Regions from separate parts of the Ferriphaselus amnicola genome, predicted to be linked through region 2. Evidence: riboswitches for the same ligand, from Rfam matches in the RefSeq annotation. Region 2 holds a riboswitch; the other holds the start of a gene.
The links. A riboswitch is a leader RNA that binds a small molecule or an ion and turns the genes downstream of it on or off. The one in region 2 is predicted to bind cobalamin.
Positions count from the first base shown of each region.

Region 1: it holds a riboswitch for cobalamin, as region 2 does, so the genes downstream of both, btuB (TonB-dependent vitamin B12 receptor) here and OYT1_RS01320 (TonB-dependent receptor) in region 2, are expected to answer to the same signal.

Region 1 covers NZ_AP018738.1:1,293,891-1,301,236, reverse strand. The annotation lists gene OYT1_RS06380 (cytochrome c) at 1-190, shown strand, start outside; gene OYT1_RS06375 (hypothetical protein) at 230-697, shown strand; gene OYT1_RS06370 (HNH endonuclease) at 1,291-2,541, opposite strand; gene OYT1_RS06365 (hypothetical protein) at 2,507-2,905, opposite strand; gene OYT1_RS06360 (hypothetical protein) at 2,936-3,457, opposite strand; gene OYT1_RS06355 (XRE family transcriptional regulator) at 3,470-4,591, opposite strand; cobalamin riboswitch at 4,825-5,012, shown strand; gene btuB (TonB-dependent vitamin B12 receptor) at 5,155-6,978, shown strand; gene OYT1_RS06345 (hypothetical protein) at 7,032-7,346, shown strand, end outside.
Region 2 covers NZ_AP018738.1:286,442-293,787, reverse strand. The annotation lists gene fliB (flagellin lysine-N-methylase) at 1-329, opposite strand, end outside; gene thpR (RNA 2',3'-cyclic phosphodiesterase) at 416-958, shown strand; gene msbA (lipid A export permease/ATP-binding protein MsbA) at 970-2,718, opposite strand; gene OYT1_RS01320 (TonB-dependent receptor) at 2,792-4,861, opposite strand; cobalamin riboswitch at 4,985-5,186, opposite strand; gene OYT1_RS01315 (hypothetical protein) at 5,275-5,472, shown strand; gene OYT1_RS01310 (cell division protein ZapA) at 5,469-5,783, shown strand; RNA gene ssrS (6S RNA) at 5,806-5,985, shown strand; gene gltB (glutamate synthase large subunit) at 6,234-7,346, shown strand, end outside.

The sequences.
Region 1 (7,346 bases), 1.0 Mb from region 2:
CATGCCCAAATTCAAAGCGCTTGATGGCGAAACACATGAAGCCGCACATGATCTACTTCATGCGGCGCAAGAAAAGGATGGAAAGAAAGTCATCGCAGCCTTTCAGAAAGTGCAATCTTCATGCCTAAGTTGCCATCAGGCTTTCCGTGGGAAATTTGTCGAACATTTCTACGGCACAGTCAGCAAATAAATCAGCGGATAATCAACCATCATTCATGGAGCAAATCATATGAAGAGCTGCAAATTAAGTTGGACTCTGGTCGCAGTGTTGACCGTCATTGTCGCGGCATTGGGGTATAAATTTACAGTAGGTAATGTCAAGCCATCGGACGATGGCCGTCAGGCGGTCATATTGAGTAAAGATGAGCGCAATGCACTGCTACTCGAGATGCGTGTGTGGCTGCAAAGCTCACAGGGAATATTGGCGGCGGCATCCGAAAAAGATTTTGATGCGGTTATCAAATTTGCCAAAGCATCCGGCATGCAAGCTGAGGCAGACACACCGGGGTCATTGTTTAGGAAGCTTCCCGTCGAGATGAAGGCGCTCGGTTTTGATACGCGCGGAAAGTTTGACGACATTGCCGCCGAGGCTGCAAAGTCAAAAGACAGCAATCAGGTGATTACGAAATTGAGTGTCGCTATGAATAACTGTATTGCTTGCCACGAAATGTATCGATTTGTTGAGGACTCAAAATAGGCCGTAATAATAGTTGCGGCGATTCGGGATGGTACGTTGCCGGGCGACGTTAACCTATTTGGTCTGGCTGTTGATCCACTGTTGGCATGGGGATGATGCCTGAATAGACTTCTAATATGGCTGGTTATTTCCCTTGGTAATTCTGCTATCAAACCGTTCATCCGAGTCCGCGCGTAATTCTATGAAAATAAAGGATGAAATTTAATGCCTTTGCGGACTTCGGTTTCGGCATGGTTGGAGAGTCGGCAGAGAATATCGGCGCGGAGAGAGAAAATAGCCCTCGATCTTGAGGCCGGTGGTGAGAGGTGAAGTCCGCAACTTGTTGAAAATAAAGCCGCCGTGTGCGGGATTTTGGAAAAAGAAAAAGGACTCAGAGAGAGTCTGAGTCCTTATTATTGGTGGTGGGGCGCAACCCCGTATCAATTCGATTCTCTGCAACGCGCACTAGCCACTAAAGGCGGGTGCGGAAATCTGCAAGAACCCCTTATCTGCGCAGCATCTTATCAGGAATTTACCAGGTTGTTTTGTTGATGGTAGAGTGACTGCGAACGCCAGTTCAATTGCTGATTTTGGAATTGAACCGGCGTCCTGAGTTATAAATTTTCGATTTGGCTCCGAGCCATTAATTTTTCCGCCAATTTAACGAGGCTAAGTTGCTCGACTATGTGATTGTCGTAATCGACGGTAAAGAACGTTGGTTCGGAGATGGGTGGGGAGGGAGCTCCATCACGTGCAAGCGGAATAACATGTACAGCGCCGCCATATAGTCGAATCACAAATAGAACTGAGTGGCGGCCTGCTCCATGAGAGTATGATGCCAACATCATGAGATGAGAATTTCCATCCATAGCCGAAAAAAATTCACCAAAGTTGGCCCCAATATCCCCATCTAAATTCATGTATACAGGGGGTTTCCCGGTTAGAACAGAGGCCTTGATGTCGTCGAAAGCTGCATCGCGACAATACTGTTCGCCATAGGTGTGGATCGCAATATTCATACCGATTTTTGCCAGCACACGAGAGTAAGCATCTGTGTCGATATTCATGCCTATGTGCATGCTCGGTTTCTCAATGGTCTTCGGATCGGGAAGTTCTGCTCCAGAAAGAGCAGAAAGTTGTGACCTTACAATTGAGAGCCATTCAGGAATTTGTTCCGTTGTTTCTGAGCGTAAAACGAGTTGCCCAGTCGGCCGCAAAAATAATCTTGCTATTTCTGTATCCCCGGAATTTTTCAGCGGCTCTAGCCAGATGCACTCACTTGGTGGTTGTGCCAACTGTTCCGTCGAAGCAAAGTTGTATTTATCATCTGACCAAATGAAGGTCGTTACACCGTAGCTAATGATAGAGCTTTGTTTTTGTTTGTCGACAATGAGTACATCCTTAATGAGCAAGGAAGAAATCTGATCAAGCAAAGCTCGAATGCCGATAACATCTGGCCCGGAAAGGCCTAGTTTTTCTTTGCTGATAACGATTTGCGGCATCACAGTCGGTATGCCGCCGGCCCCCAGACCAGATTCAAGTTCATGACCTGAATGAGGATCTGCAATCGAGTTGCTTGCTGTATCCAGTCTTGGGATGCTTGCTTTTTTGCCGCTTCCTCGTCCTTGCCCTTGCAAAAAAATACGTGCAAGTGCGGCTGGTGAGTTTCTCATAAACTTGGCTTCGAGCTTTGAAAAAATGCCCGTATTGCAATTGGCACAAACTAGCTTCTTGAGTAAAAAGCGCCGATCATCACCGCCAAGTCCAGCGGGAAAAATATGTTCATCGGTGAATTGACCGGGTTCCCCGCAGTAAATACAAGTTGGTTGTTCATGCATCGGGATCGATAACGCGAAAACCAGCACGCAGTACCTCAGCGCTGGCTGACCTTGCAGCAATCGAATCCCGAAGTTCTTCCAGCGCAGTCAGTACCATATCCAACGACTCAAACCGATGTTCCAGCCAGTAGTCGTTATAAAACAGAGCGCTGAATGACTCGCGACTAAACGTGTCGTTTTCAGCAGGAATTCCCAGTGCATCGAGAACGTAATCGAACAGGCAGTCAACACTTGGCGCTTGATCGGCAAAACCAGCATCCTCCAGCCTCGCAGCGCGATCCGCTTCATAGAGCACAATCCCGAGCAGATCGATCAGTGTCGATCTATCAATTTGACGCTCAATGCTTCGGGCGAATTGCTGATCCTGCAGCCATAATTTGGTAATTCCCATGTGCACTCCAGTTATAAGGTTACGCCTTGCTCACGGGATAATACCCATCCGAATCTTGGTCTTGATGCCCGACAGCCAATCTTCCCGGTACTGTAGGGCGAGCGCGTCAAGGTTGGTGCGACCGACCCCGGCTTTACGTGCCAAATCCTCCAGCGATACCGCGCAGTCAAGCCAGCCAAGTGCGTGCGTCGCAATCAACGCAGCCTTATCGGCGGTTGTCACGACAACGATTGCTGAGGGCAATAGCTTATTCGCGAGCAGCCACGCCAGTAGATGTTTTTCACCATCGTCGAGCGTGCTGCATGAGTGATGTGAGAGCACCAGCGATGCAAGTTCTTTGCGCGTTACAGGGTGCTGGCCAGCGAGTCCGGCATTCAGGTCTGCCGGAAGTACCGAAATGTGGCGCGGGTCGTTGGGGTTGCCAGTGAGAGTTTCCTCTACACATTTTTCGACTGTTTCAATAGAAAAATGGCTACTGATTGCTGTCCAGCAGCCGGTTCGGAATGCTTCGAGGATGACATTGGTATCAGCGAAAACTCGGGTTGTCGGCATACGGTCTGCACCTCAAAGTTCGAACGGTGCGGTGAGGTCGTACTGAGCAAAAAGTTCGTTCAAACCGCCCAGCCCCAGTCCCATGGTTTTTGAGGCTTTACGTGCCGACAATCGCCCATTTTCAAGTGCTTCGTGAAGCATGCGCACAAACGCTGTTGAAAACCGTTTGGGTGGACCAGATACCGATGATCGTTGCGTCTCCAGCGAGAGGTTGCGGCGAGTGTCCTCACTGATGAGTTTGAGGTTTAAAAGTCGCCACGCGAGCGCGACTGGTGCAACACGTAGCAGCGCTGCAACTTCGCAGAGATGTGCGACGTCGTCTAGGCGGTCACGGTCGATTAATTTGTCGAGAGACGCACGAGGCATTAGTAGCGCGGCTGCAAAATTGTCGGCCAGTTGTTCGATTCGCTTCTTTTTATTACGATCCTCAAGCGAGTTGGATTCGCGATGGTCAGGCTTCATTGCATCCCATGTCAGCGCGTGGAATAGCTCGTGTGCCAGATCGTAGAGGCGACGCGCCTCGGTTTCATTTCGGTTGATGAGAATAACGCCCATTTCTTCGAGATGACAGGTCGCACCCGAGATGGATTTGCCATCGTCCGCCTCTAGTGTGTCTACAAAAAGCACCGGAATGTCGAGCTCGCGCTCGATTTTATCAATTAAGGACTCTGCAGGAATGACACCAAGATCAAGTTCGGCTGCCAAGCTTTCAGCGCGCTCTTGTGCGTCCTCGAATGAAGACTGTGCTGACAGACGTAAGGCACGTTTGAGTACACTCGCACGGCTGTCTTGCTGCTCACGCAGCCAGCGCAGCAGGCCGATCCATTGCCCAGCCTTTAGTTCGAAACCGTCAAGGCTGTCTTCAGGAACTTCGGGGGCTGCACGCCACGAGAATTGTGCCTCGCCAGCGACGGTGAATGGATCAATGAAAAATTCGATGTCACGATCCAGAAGATCGGATAGCGTCAGCAGTTCCTCCGGCTTCAACGCGCGTTTGCCGTTCTCAATATCGGAAACCGACTGGCGATCATTCAAGCCGAGGTGTTGTGTGAGCTGATCTTGTGTCCAGCCCTTCGCATCGCGTGCTGCTTTGACGCGGTAGCCGATCAGCTTTTGCGAGATTTTTTCAAACATGGTAATTGCCCCCTCAAGGTCGATATTCTACATCTTGCATATTGAAATCCGCAAGATAATCTTGCTTTTTTGGCTTGGCAATATTATCGGCAACTCTTCTTTGTAGAACGTCGGTTACATCATATGAGCTGCAAACTAACTGTCATGCGTTATGGTATTACGCCACTTTTACCACCAACCAGCATAAAAGTATTGTCAATAGCCTGTTTGGTGGTTACTCGGCTTCTGTGCTAGGATGCGCGCCGCTTTGAGGTGCTTTCCTGCTTGCAGGTAAGTTAAACGGGAAACAGGTGAAATACCTGTGCTGCCCCCGCAACGGTAAATAAGTGTGGGTTTGTCATCATGCCACTGTGAGCAATCATGGGAAGGCGACAGATCAAAACTTGTGAGCCCGGATACCGGCCTGATTGCATACGAGCAGAAGAGGGCGCGGGTGGCGGCTTCGTGGTGATTCATTTTGCAGCGTGCTTTCTCAAAGAAAGCTGATTGTTTGCTGTCCGCACTTCTTCTGATTATTAACGCTCTAGCGGGGTCGCTGGGGTTTATCAGGAGTGCTTTAAATTATGCAATACAAACTTTCTGCTGCCATTTTATGTGCAGCAACCTCCCACGCATTTGCAGAAAATACGCTGCCGGAAGTGTTGGTGACCGCCACGCGCACCGAGCAATCTGCCGATGCAACTTTGGCGTCCGTTACTGTTATCACCCGTGAACAGATAGATCGCTTGCAGGCGCAGTCCATGCAGGACGTGTTGCGCGGTGTGGCGGGTTTGACGATCAGTAATAACGGTGGCGCAGGGAAAGCTACCTCAGTATTTTTACGCGGTAGTAATGCCGATCATGTGTTGGTGTTAGTCGACGGAATAAAAATCGGTTCGGCAACTACGGGTACAGCCTCATTTCAGGATATTCCAGTCGCACAAATCGAGAGAATTGAAATTGTGCGCGGTCCGCGTGCCAGCCTGTATGGCTCGGAAGCGATTGGCGGCGTGATCCAGATATTTACCAAAAAAGGCGGTGGAGCCTTGACTCCTAGCGCGAGCTTCACGGCGGGCAGTTATGGCACGTACAATAGTAGTGCTGGCTTGAGCGGTGGCGGTGAGCAGGGCTGGTTCAATGCCAAAGTGAATCAGCAAAATGTGCGCGGCTTCAACGCCTGTCGCGGTAGTTTAGTCGCAGGCTGTTTTGTCAATGAACCGGACAAGGACGGCTACCACACGACTTCGCTAGGCTTGAATGGAGGCTATCACTTTGACAACGGTCTAGTGGCTGAAGCGCAGGTGTTGCGTGCGAATAGCAAAAATCAATATGACGGCAGCCGCTTCGCCGGAAATCAAGCTGAAGGCGTGCAACAGGTTGTTGGCGGCTCGCTCAAATTTTCCCCCATGCAAGACTGGAAGATGACGCTGCGTGCGGGTAGTAGCCAAGATAATTCAACCGCCTTTTTTAATGGTCTTTACAACAGTCGCTTCAACACGCAACGTGACAGTTTGACGTGGCAAAACGATGTTGCCGTGGGCGATAGTCATCTGCTCACGGCAGGGGCGGACTATCAAAATGATCGCGTGGACAGCTCTACACTGTACGCCAAAACTACGCGCAACAACCAAGCTGTGTTTGGGCAGTATCAGGGCGGTTTCGGTGCCCACAGCGTGCAAGCCAACGCACGCCGTGACGACAATCAGCAATTCGGCGGGCACACCACGGGGGGATTGAGCTACGGTTATGCGCTGAGTGACGCTACTCGGTTGACCGCCTCCTATGGCACGGCATTCAAGGCACCGACCTTCAACCAGTTGTATTACCCTGGTTTTGGCTCGGCGACCTTGCGTCCAGAGTTGTCACGCAGCGCGGAAGTTGGCCTGGCGGGACGTGGAGTGCTGGGCAAATGGTCGCTGAATGCCTATCAAACGGACATTACCGATTTGATTGGCTTTGATGCGTTTTTCAATCCAGTCAATATTAACACGGCACGGTTGACTGGCGTGGAGGGGCAACTCAAAGCGCAATTGGCGGAGTGGGACATTAACACTACGTTGACATTGCAAGATCCGCGTCAGACCTCGGGTAGAAATAGTGGCAAATTGTTAAACCGCCGAGCGACTGAAGCGCTTCGTATCGAAGTGGCGCATGACTTTGGCGCAATTCGTGTGGCCAGCTCATTGTATGGCGAAGGCCGCCGTTACGACGATCTGGCCAATACGGCGGGTAAAAAGCTGGCGGGTTACGGCCTGCTCGATATTCGTGCAGAGTATCGCTTTTCGCCCGAATGGCTGTTGCAGGGTCGCCTGGACAACTTGCTCGACAAGCAATATGAGACGGCACAGTTCTTTAATCAGGCACGACGCGGGTTATACTTCACGCTGAATTACCAAGCCAAGCAATAATCTGACTCAAGTGGGCGTGTCATCGCGCTCACTCCCTATGTTAAGGAGCCCATATGAAAACTTTATCGAATCGCTCGCTGCTCATCGCGGTAAGTTTGGTGGCCTTGATGGCAGCTACGCGTATGCACCACTTCGGCACATCGCTGCATTTACCCGACGCGTCGTTAGCGATTTTTATTCTCGCGGGATTTTTTATTGCTAGTCCCGTATTTTTTGCTGCATTGTTCATCGAAGCGGTCGTAATTGATTACCTCGCCATCACGCAATTTGGTGTGAGCGACTTTTGCGTTACACCTGCGTATTGGGCGTTGATTCCGACCTACCTCGTATTATGGGCGGCGGGGAGGGTTTATGCGCGTTTGCATCAA
Region 2 (7,346 bases):
AAGGTTGCGCAGGTATTGGACAAGGCTTCTTCACCCAACAGACGATGGATGGAGCACAAGCCGTCGCTTTGAAGTAACAAGCAGCGTCCATCAGAGGAACATTTGAGCGCAGCCACATTTTCTTTGCTGCGCGTCTGCACATCGGTGTTCTCGATCAGCGCTTCACGAAACAGCGGAGTCAACTCTTGATGGCGGCACGCTTGGTAGCGGCGATAACTGACTTCATCCAAGGGTATATTCCAGCCGACACAACACGACTCCTCGCACGCACTGCCGATACAGTGAAACTCGGCGTAGTAATCGGGCACCAGCATGCTTTTCTGTTCCATATCGACCGCTCCTGAATGAGTGGCGATACTGTGCCACAGCCGCTGGCGACGCGCCATCTATAAACATTCTTCTCTACAATAGCGCCATGAATCCATCCCCTGCGGGCGCGCAAGCGCGAGTGTTCTTTGCCCTGTGGCCGAACGATGAAGAGCGTACGGCACTAGCTGTTTGGCAGGTACCGCTATTGAACGTCTGCGGAGGCCGCGCGATGCGTACCGACACACTCCATAGCACTTTGGTATTTCTGGGTGAGATCGAGCGAACGCGACTCGAAGCACTGCGACTGGCCGCACACGAAATTGACGGCGCGTGCTTCGAACTCAGTTTTGAGGTAGCGCGCTACTGGGGACACAACCACATCGCCTATGCCGCACCGACGCACATTCCGCCCGAGTTACCTCGCTTGGTGCAGCAACTAGAGCAATCCCTGCGACGACATCACTTTCGCTTCGAGCTGCGTGAGTTCAAGCCGCACGCCACGTTGCTGCGCCATGCCGTATGGACGGATGCACCGCTTCCCGAAATGACTCGGGTGAGTTGGCAGTGCAAAGAGTTTGTGTTGGTGGAGTCGCAGCAAAATGCGCAGGGCGCGCATTACCAAGTGTTGGAGCATTTCCCGCTGCGTTAGTTGGGAATGCCTTACTGAGTGGCGCGCGGCTCAGAGAACTGAATGCGGTGCAGCTGCGCATAGACACCGTCGTGCGCCAGCAACTCGCGGTGAGTGCCGACTTCCACGATCTCGCCTTTTTGCATCACCACAATACGGTCGGCGCTCTCGATGGTGGACAAACGATGCGCGATCACCAGCGAAGTGCGGCCTTGCATCAGCGTTTCCAGCGCCGCCTGCACGTGGCGCTCGGATTCCGAATCCAGCGCAGAGGTCGCCTCGTCCAAGATCAGGATGGGTGCATTCTTGAGGATGGCGCGTGCGATGGCGATACGCTGACGCTGTCCGCCGGACAGTCGCACCCCCTTCTCTCCGACCAGCGTGCTCAAACCTTGCGGCATCTCGCGGATGAATTCCATCGCATGGGCGGCCACCGCTGCCGCGACGATCTCAGCTTCAGGCACTACACGCATCTGGCCGTAGGCGATGTTGGCCGCCACGGTGTCGTTGAACAGCACCACTTCTTGACTGACCAGCGCGATGTTGGCGCGCAAACTGGCCAGACTAAGGTCGCTCAGGTCGTGGCCATCCAGCGTGATGCGCCCGGCCGTCGGCGTGTAGAAGCGCGGAACCAGATTCGCCAGCGTACTTTTGCCGCTACCCGAAGCACCTACCAACGCGACCGTCTGCCCTGCCGGGATCGCCAGATTGACAGCGCGCAACACCTGCTTTGCGTCGTCGGTTTGATAGGAAAAATCCAAGTGCTCGAAAGCTAGGTTGCCTTGCGCACGACCAATAGCCACCTTGCCCTGATCGACTTCACTCGGCGTATCCAGCAATTCGAACACGCTTTCCGCCGCCGCCAGTCCGCGCTGCATGTGTTCGCTGACCGCCGTGATACGCTTGATCGGCGCAGTCAACATCAGCATGGCGGCGACGAAAGACAAAAAGCCGCCAACCGTGGTCTGATCGGTGCGCGATTGTTCGATGACCAGATAGATGACGATGGACAAGGCCACCGCCGCCACCATCTGCACGATGGGCACATTCGCCGCCGAAGCCGCCGCCTGTCTCATGGTGTGGCGGCGCAGGCCATTGGAATACTCAAAAAAGCGGCGACTCTCGTAGGTTTGTCCGCCGAACAGCTTCACCACTTTATGCGCGGTGACGCTCTCCTCAATGGTCTGCGTGATGTCGCCCATCGCCTGTTGCGAATCACGGCTGGCACTGCGCAAACGCCGACTGATCGTGGTGATGATGAAGGCGATCACCGGCGCCATCACCAGCGACAGCAGCGTCAGCTTCCAGTTGAGGTAGAACAGCCAGCCGAGCAGACCGATGACAATGATCGTGTCACGAATGGTGATGGTCACCACGCTGGTCGCCGCCGCCGTGACCTGCGTCACATCGAACGTCAGCTTGGAGATCAGATTGCCCGTGGCGTGATCGTCGTAATAGCGCGTCGGTAAGGACAGCAGCTTGGCGAACATCGCCTCGCGCAAATCCATCACCACTTTGTTGCCGATCCAGCCAATGGCGTAAGTACCCACGAACGACGCTGCGCCACGTACGAAGAAGATCACCAGAATGAAGATGGGCGTGAGCCGGATGACCGTATCGTCCTTATGCACGAAGGTGCCGTCGAGCATGGGCTTGAGCAAGGCTGGCAGCAGCGGCTCGGTCGCCGCCGATACCATCATGCCAAGGATGGACAGCGCGAACACGCGCCAATAGGGTTTAACGTAGCCGAGAAGACGGCGATAGAGCTGGCTGCTGGTCATGGAATTCATGGCGCGCACTGTAGCAGAAAAGCAAAAGGGCGGCATCGCCGCCCTCGTGCAGAGTCCAACAGGATCAGAGCTGGTAGCCCAACCCCACGAACAGCGTCCGTCCCGGCAAAGTGTAAGCATTGAATCTGCCCGGCGTGAACTGGCTACTGACGGCGTAGTTGTAGTACTTGTGATCGAACAAGTTGTTCACGGAGGCATTCAGTTGCAACGCGCCCACCTGATGCACCAGCTTAAGATCGACCAGCGTGTAGGCTGGAATCTTCATCCCCAAGGTATTAGCCTCGTCGTTCTCCATGAACTGTGAGCCGACATAGCTTGCCGCCGCATTCAACCGGGTCTGCTCGCTCACCGCCCATGACGCACCCAGATTCACTTTCTGACTAGCCACCAGTGGCACGTGCTTGCCTGCGATATTGACGTTGGTTTGCGTGAAGGCGCTGCCCGGCCAAATGCCTGAAATGAAGCGTGCGTCGGTGTAGCCATAGGTCGCACTCAGCGCCAGTTGCGACAACGCCTGCCACCTGCCTTCCAGCTCAATGCCCTGACGACGCGACGGCGGCAGATTGGTGTTACCTACGCCGGTACTGAACGGGTCGAGATGGATCTCGTCACGGACTTCGTTGCTAAATACGGTGGCCCGCCAGCTAGCGGCCTGCGTCCGCTGCCCCAACCCGAACTCCAATCCATCCACCGTTTGCGGGCGCAAGAATTGGAACTGGTTAGTGAAGGCGGGACCAGATTCATAGATCTCATCCACATTTGCAAAGCGGAAACTACGCCCAGCCTTGCCGTTGATGGCCAGTCCCGAGTCGAACTGGTGGCGCAGCCCCAGCTCATAGGCATTCTTTGACGCAGAAAATATTCCAGCAGGTGCCGCCGAGCCAAAGAATGCGCCAGGAGCAGCTGCGTTGTAGGTATCCGAACCACTCATTGCAATGCGCTCGTTGCGGAACCCCGCCAGCAGCGTGGTCGCGGTTGAAAGATGCGTGGTGTTTTGCAGATACCAAGCGTCGTTACTCTGCGTCATGCCGATACGATTGATAGGCTGGGCGATGTTCGCCGCTGCATTCGATATGCGTTGAGCATAATCCCATCGATGGACATCGACACCCACCACCAGTGAACTCTCGCCCCCCAACGCGTGCGGAACTCGCACGCGCGGCGTGAACGAATCTACCGTCAGATCACCATCGCGATAGGTCGGAAAACCACCCAGATCGAAATACGACTTCTGGTTCTTGGTGCGGCGCGCCAACCCCAGATTGATGTCCGCCCCCGCTAGGTTCTGCTGCCACTCCAGCGCCACTTGCCCCCCATCACGGCTGGCATAGTCCAGCGGCGTGGCTGCACCGCGCGGATCGGTCGCCACTTGGTCGATGCCCAACGCAGGTTGCACCGTGCGTGCGCCCGGCAAACGAATAGTCTGTTGATCCACGCCCAACTTGAGGGCAAACTCACCAGCCTCGGTCAGCCAGCGTGCGTTGGCCTGTGCATTGGTCTGATCGTTGCTGTTATTGGCGCGATAGCCGCCTGAGTGCAGCTTACTGGCGGTGACATCCACGCCAACTTCGCCGGTGAAATAGCCGCCGCTGGCTTGCACTTCATTGGTGTCGTAGCTGCCACCTCGCACGCTGACTTGCCCACTGCCGCCCATTTTCGTTGGCGTACGTGTGATGATGTTGATGACACCGCTGCTGGCGCCATCTCCATACTGCACGGCACCACTGCCGCGCAGAATCTCGATGCGCTCGATGGCCGCAAATGGGATCGCCGCCCACTGCACGCCCGACAGGTCCGAGTCAGTGATGCGCCGACCATCCAACAGGATCAGCGTGTTCTGCCCCGCCGCCGCACCAAAGCCACGCATATCCACCGTGGAGGAAGCCGCGTTGTTGCCAAAAAAATCGCGCATGGCGATGCCCGCCTGCCCAGCGAGCAATTCCGGCAAAGTGCGAGCGCTGCTTTGCTGGATGTCGTCGCGACTGATGATCGTGGCATTGATCGGCCTGTCAGCCGATTTATCCTTAAATCGCGTGGCCGTGACCACGACTTCGTCCAGCATGGCTTCGGATTCAGCGTGCGCCAAGGGAGTGACCGCACACAGCAGTGCGGCCAAGAGTTGCTTTTGTTGCATGATGATTTCCTGAAGTAAGTTCCAAGCGACCCCGTTGGAACGGATAAAACAGGAAAAACCCGAGAGAATGGAGGGCGCGGCTGGGTTGCCGAAATCGACCGTCCATGCGCCTCCCGCAGCATTTCCTAACCAAACTCCTAGGCCGGTATCCGGGCTCACAAGGTCGTCATCGCCGACTTGGACACATCGCCTTCCCATGATTACTCACAGTGGCATGTTGACGCGCCCTTCCTTGCTTACCGTTGCGGGGGCAGCACAGGTATCACACCTGTTTCCCGTTTAACCGAACGATGGCTCGTCCGGCACCTTGAAGCGCGCGGATTCTACCAGCAAGCGAGCTAAACTCGAGGCTACCTGCAAAAACTTTCGTTACCGTTTGACGCAGTTGAATTGCTTAAACTATAGTTCGCCCCATGCAAAACGAATTCAACACACTGGAGCAAAAACTGGGACAGTTGGTAACACTGACTTCGCGCCTGCGCTCCGAGAACCATCAACTGCGCCAAGAGCTGGCCACTGCCCTCAGTCAGAATCGCCAATACAGCGACAAGATCGAGAGCGTCTCCGATCGACTGGAAAACTTACTGACCCAACTACCGGAAGAAGCATGAGCGACAATACCGTGAAGACACTGGAAGTCACCCTGCTCGACCGCGAATTTCGCGTCGCCTGCCCGGAAGAGGACGAAGCTGACCTGCTCGCAGCGGTGACCTATCTCGACAAGAAAATGCGCGAGATCCAAGCCGCCGGTAAGACCGCGTCGATGGAGCGCATCGCCGTGATGGCCGCGTTGAACATCGCACATGAACTGCTCAAAACCCGCCTCGGCGCAGGATTTGACCTCGGAGAGTTTAAGCGTAGAATGCAGGCTATGCAGGCAACGGTGGACTCTGCCCTAGCCGAACAGGATGCTCTGTTCTAACATTTGAAACACAGATTAAGTTTGTCCCCTGCGGTGTTTGTCAGGCTCATAATTCTTTGAACCAATAAGCGCTGCTTAAGGTTGTAACCCACTCAATTGCTGTTGTGAGCGTCCCTTAGTCGGATGTTCCTGATGCAACCGGGAAGCGACCATCTTGAACCCAGGTTCAAGACATTGAGCCAACGGCACAGGCGGGGGGCTTTATTCCGGGCATGAGAGTGCTCACGAGAAATGCGACTTCGGTCGCATTTTTCATTTCCTAGCCGCTATCGAATCAACGAGCTACCATGATTCTTTGGGAGTTCATTCATTTCTCCTCTTCCGTGTTGCCCTACACCTAGAGACAAGGTACCATTCCCGCCCTTTCGCTTGACTGTAGAACATGGCGATAGTGTATCGCCGATTTGTGTAGTCTGATTTTGATTAAGGAATAGCGTGAATCATCCTTCGATGCCGGTACAGCAAGGTCTGTACGATCCGCGCCAAGAGCGCGATGCGTGTGGTGTGGGCTTTGTCGCTCATATCAAAGGTCAAAAAAGCCATGATCGCGTACGCGAAGGCTTGCAGATTCTGGAGAATCTGGTACATCGCGGTGCGGTAGGTGCCGATCCGCTAGCCGGTGACGGCGCGGGTATCCTGCTGCAACTCCCCGATGCCTTCTTCCGTGCCGTTTCCGGTGTCGAGTTGCGTGCAGCCGGCGAATACGGCGTTGGCATGCTGTTCCTGCCACGTGACGCGAAAGCGCGTGCCGCATGCGAAGCGGCCATCGCTGACAAGATCGTTGCCGAAGGTCAAGTGTTGCTGGGCTGGCGCGATGTGCCGGTGAACAGCGCAATCTTGGGCGAAAGCGTCAAGCTGGTGGAACCGACTGTTCGTCAGGTGTTCATTGGTCGCGGCGTCAATTGCGCCGATCAGGATAGTTTCGAGCGCAAGCTGTTCGTGATCCGCAAGACTGCCGAACATGCTATCCGCCATCTGCCGGACGATCAGGGTGCTGGCTTCTACATCCCGTCGTTGTCGTCACGCACCATCGTCTATAAGGGCATGCTGCTGGCAGATCAGGTTGGTACTTACTACCACGATCTACAAGACTCCCGAGTAGTCAGCGCGTTAGCATTGGTGCACCAGCGCTTTTCCACCAACACCTTCCCGACCTGGGATCTGGCTCACCCTTTCCGCATGATCGCCCACAACGGAGAGATCAATACTGTGCGCGGCAACGTCAACTGGATGACTGCCCGCCACGCTGCGATGTCCTCCAATCTGCTGGGCAAAGATCTGGAAAAACTATGGCCGCTCATCACCGAAGGCCAGTCCGACTCCGCCTGCTTCGACAACGCGCTGGAACTGTTGGTGGCGGGCGGTTATTCGCTGCCACACGCGATGATGTTGCTGATCCCCGAAGCGTGGGCTGGCAATCCGCTGATGGACGAAGAGCGCCGCGCCTTCTATGAATATCACGCTGCACTGATGGAGCCGTGGGACGGCCCCGCCGCCGTCGCATTCACCGATGGTCAGATGATCGGTGCGACCCTAGATCGCAATGGCCTGCGTCCCGCCCGC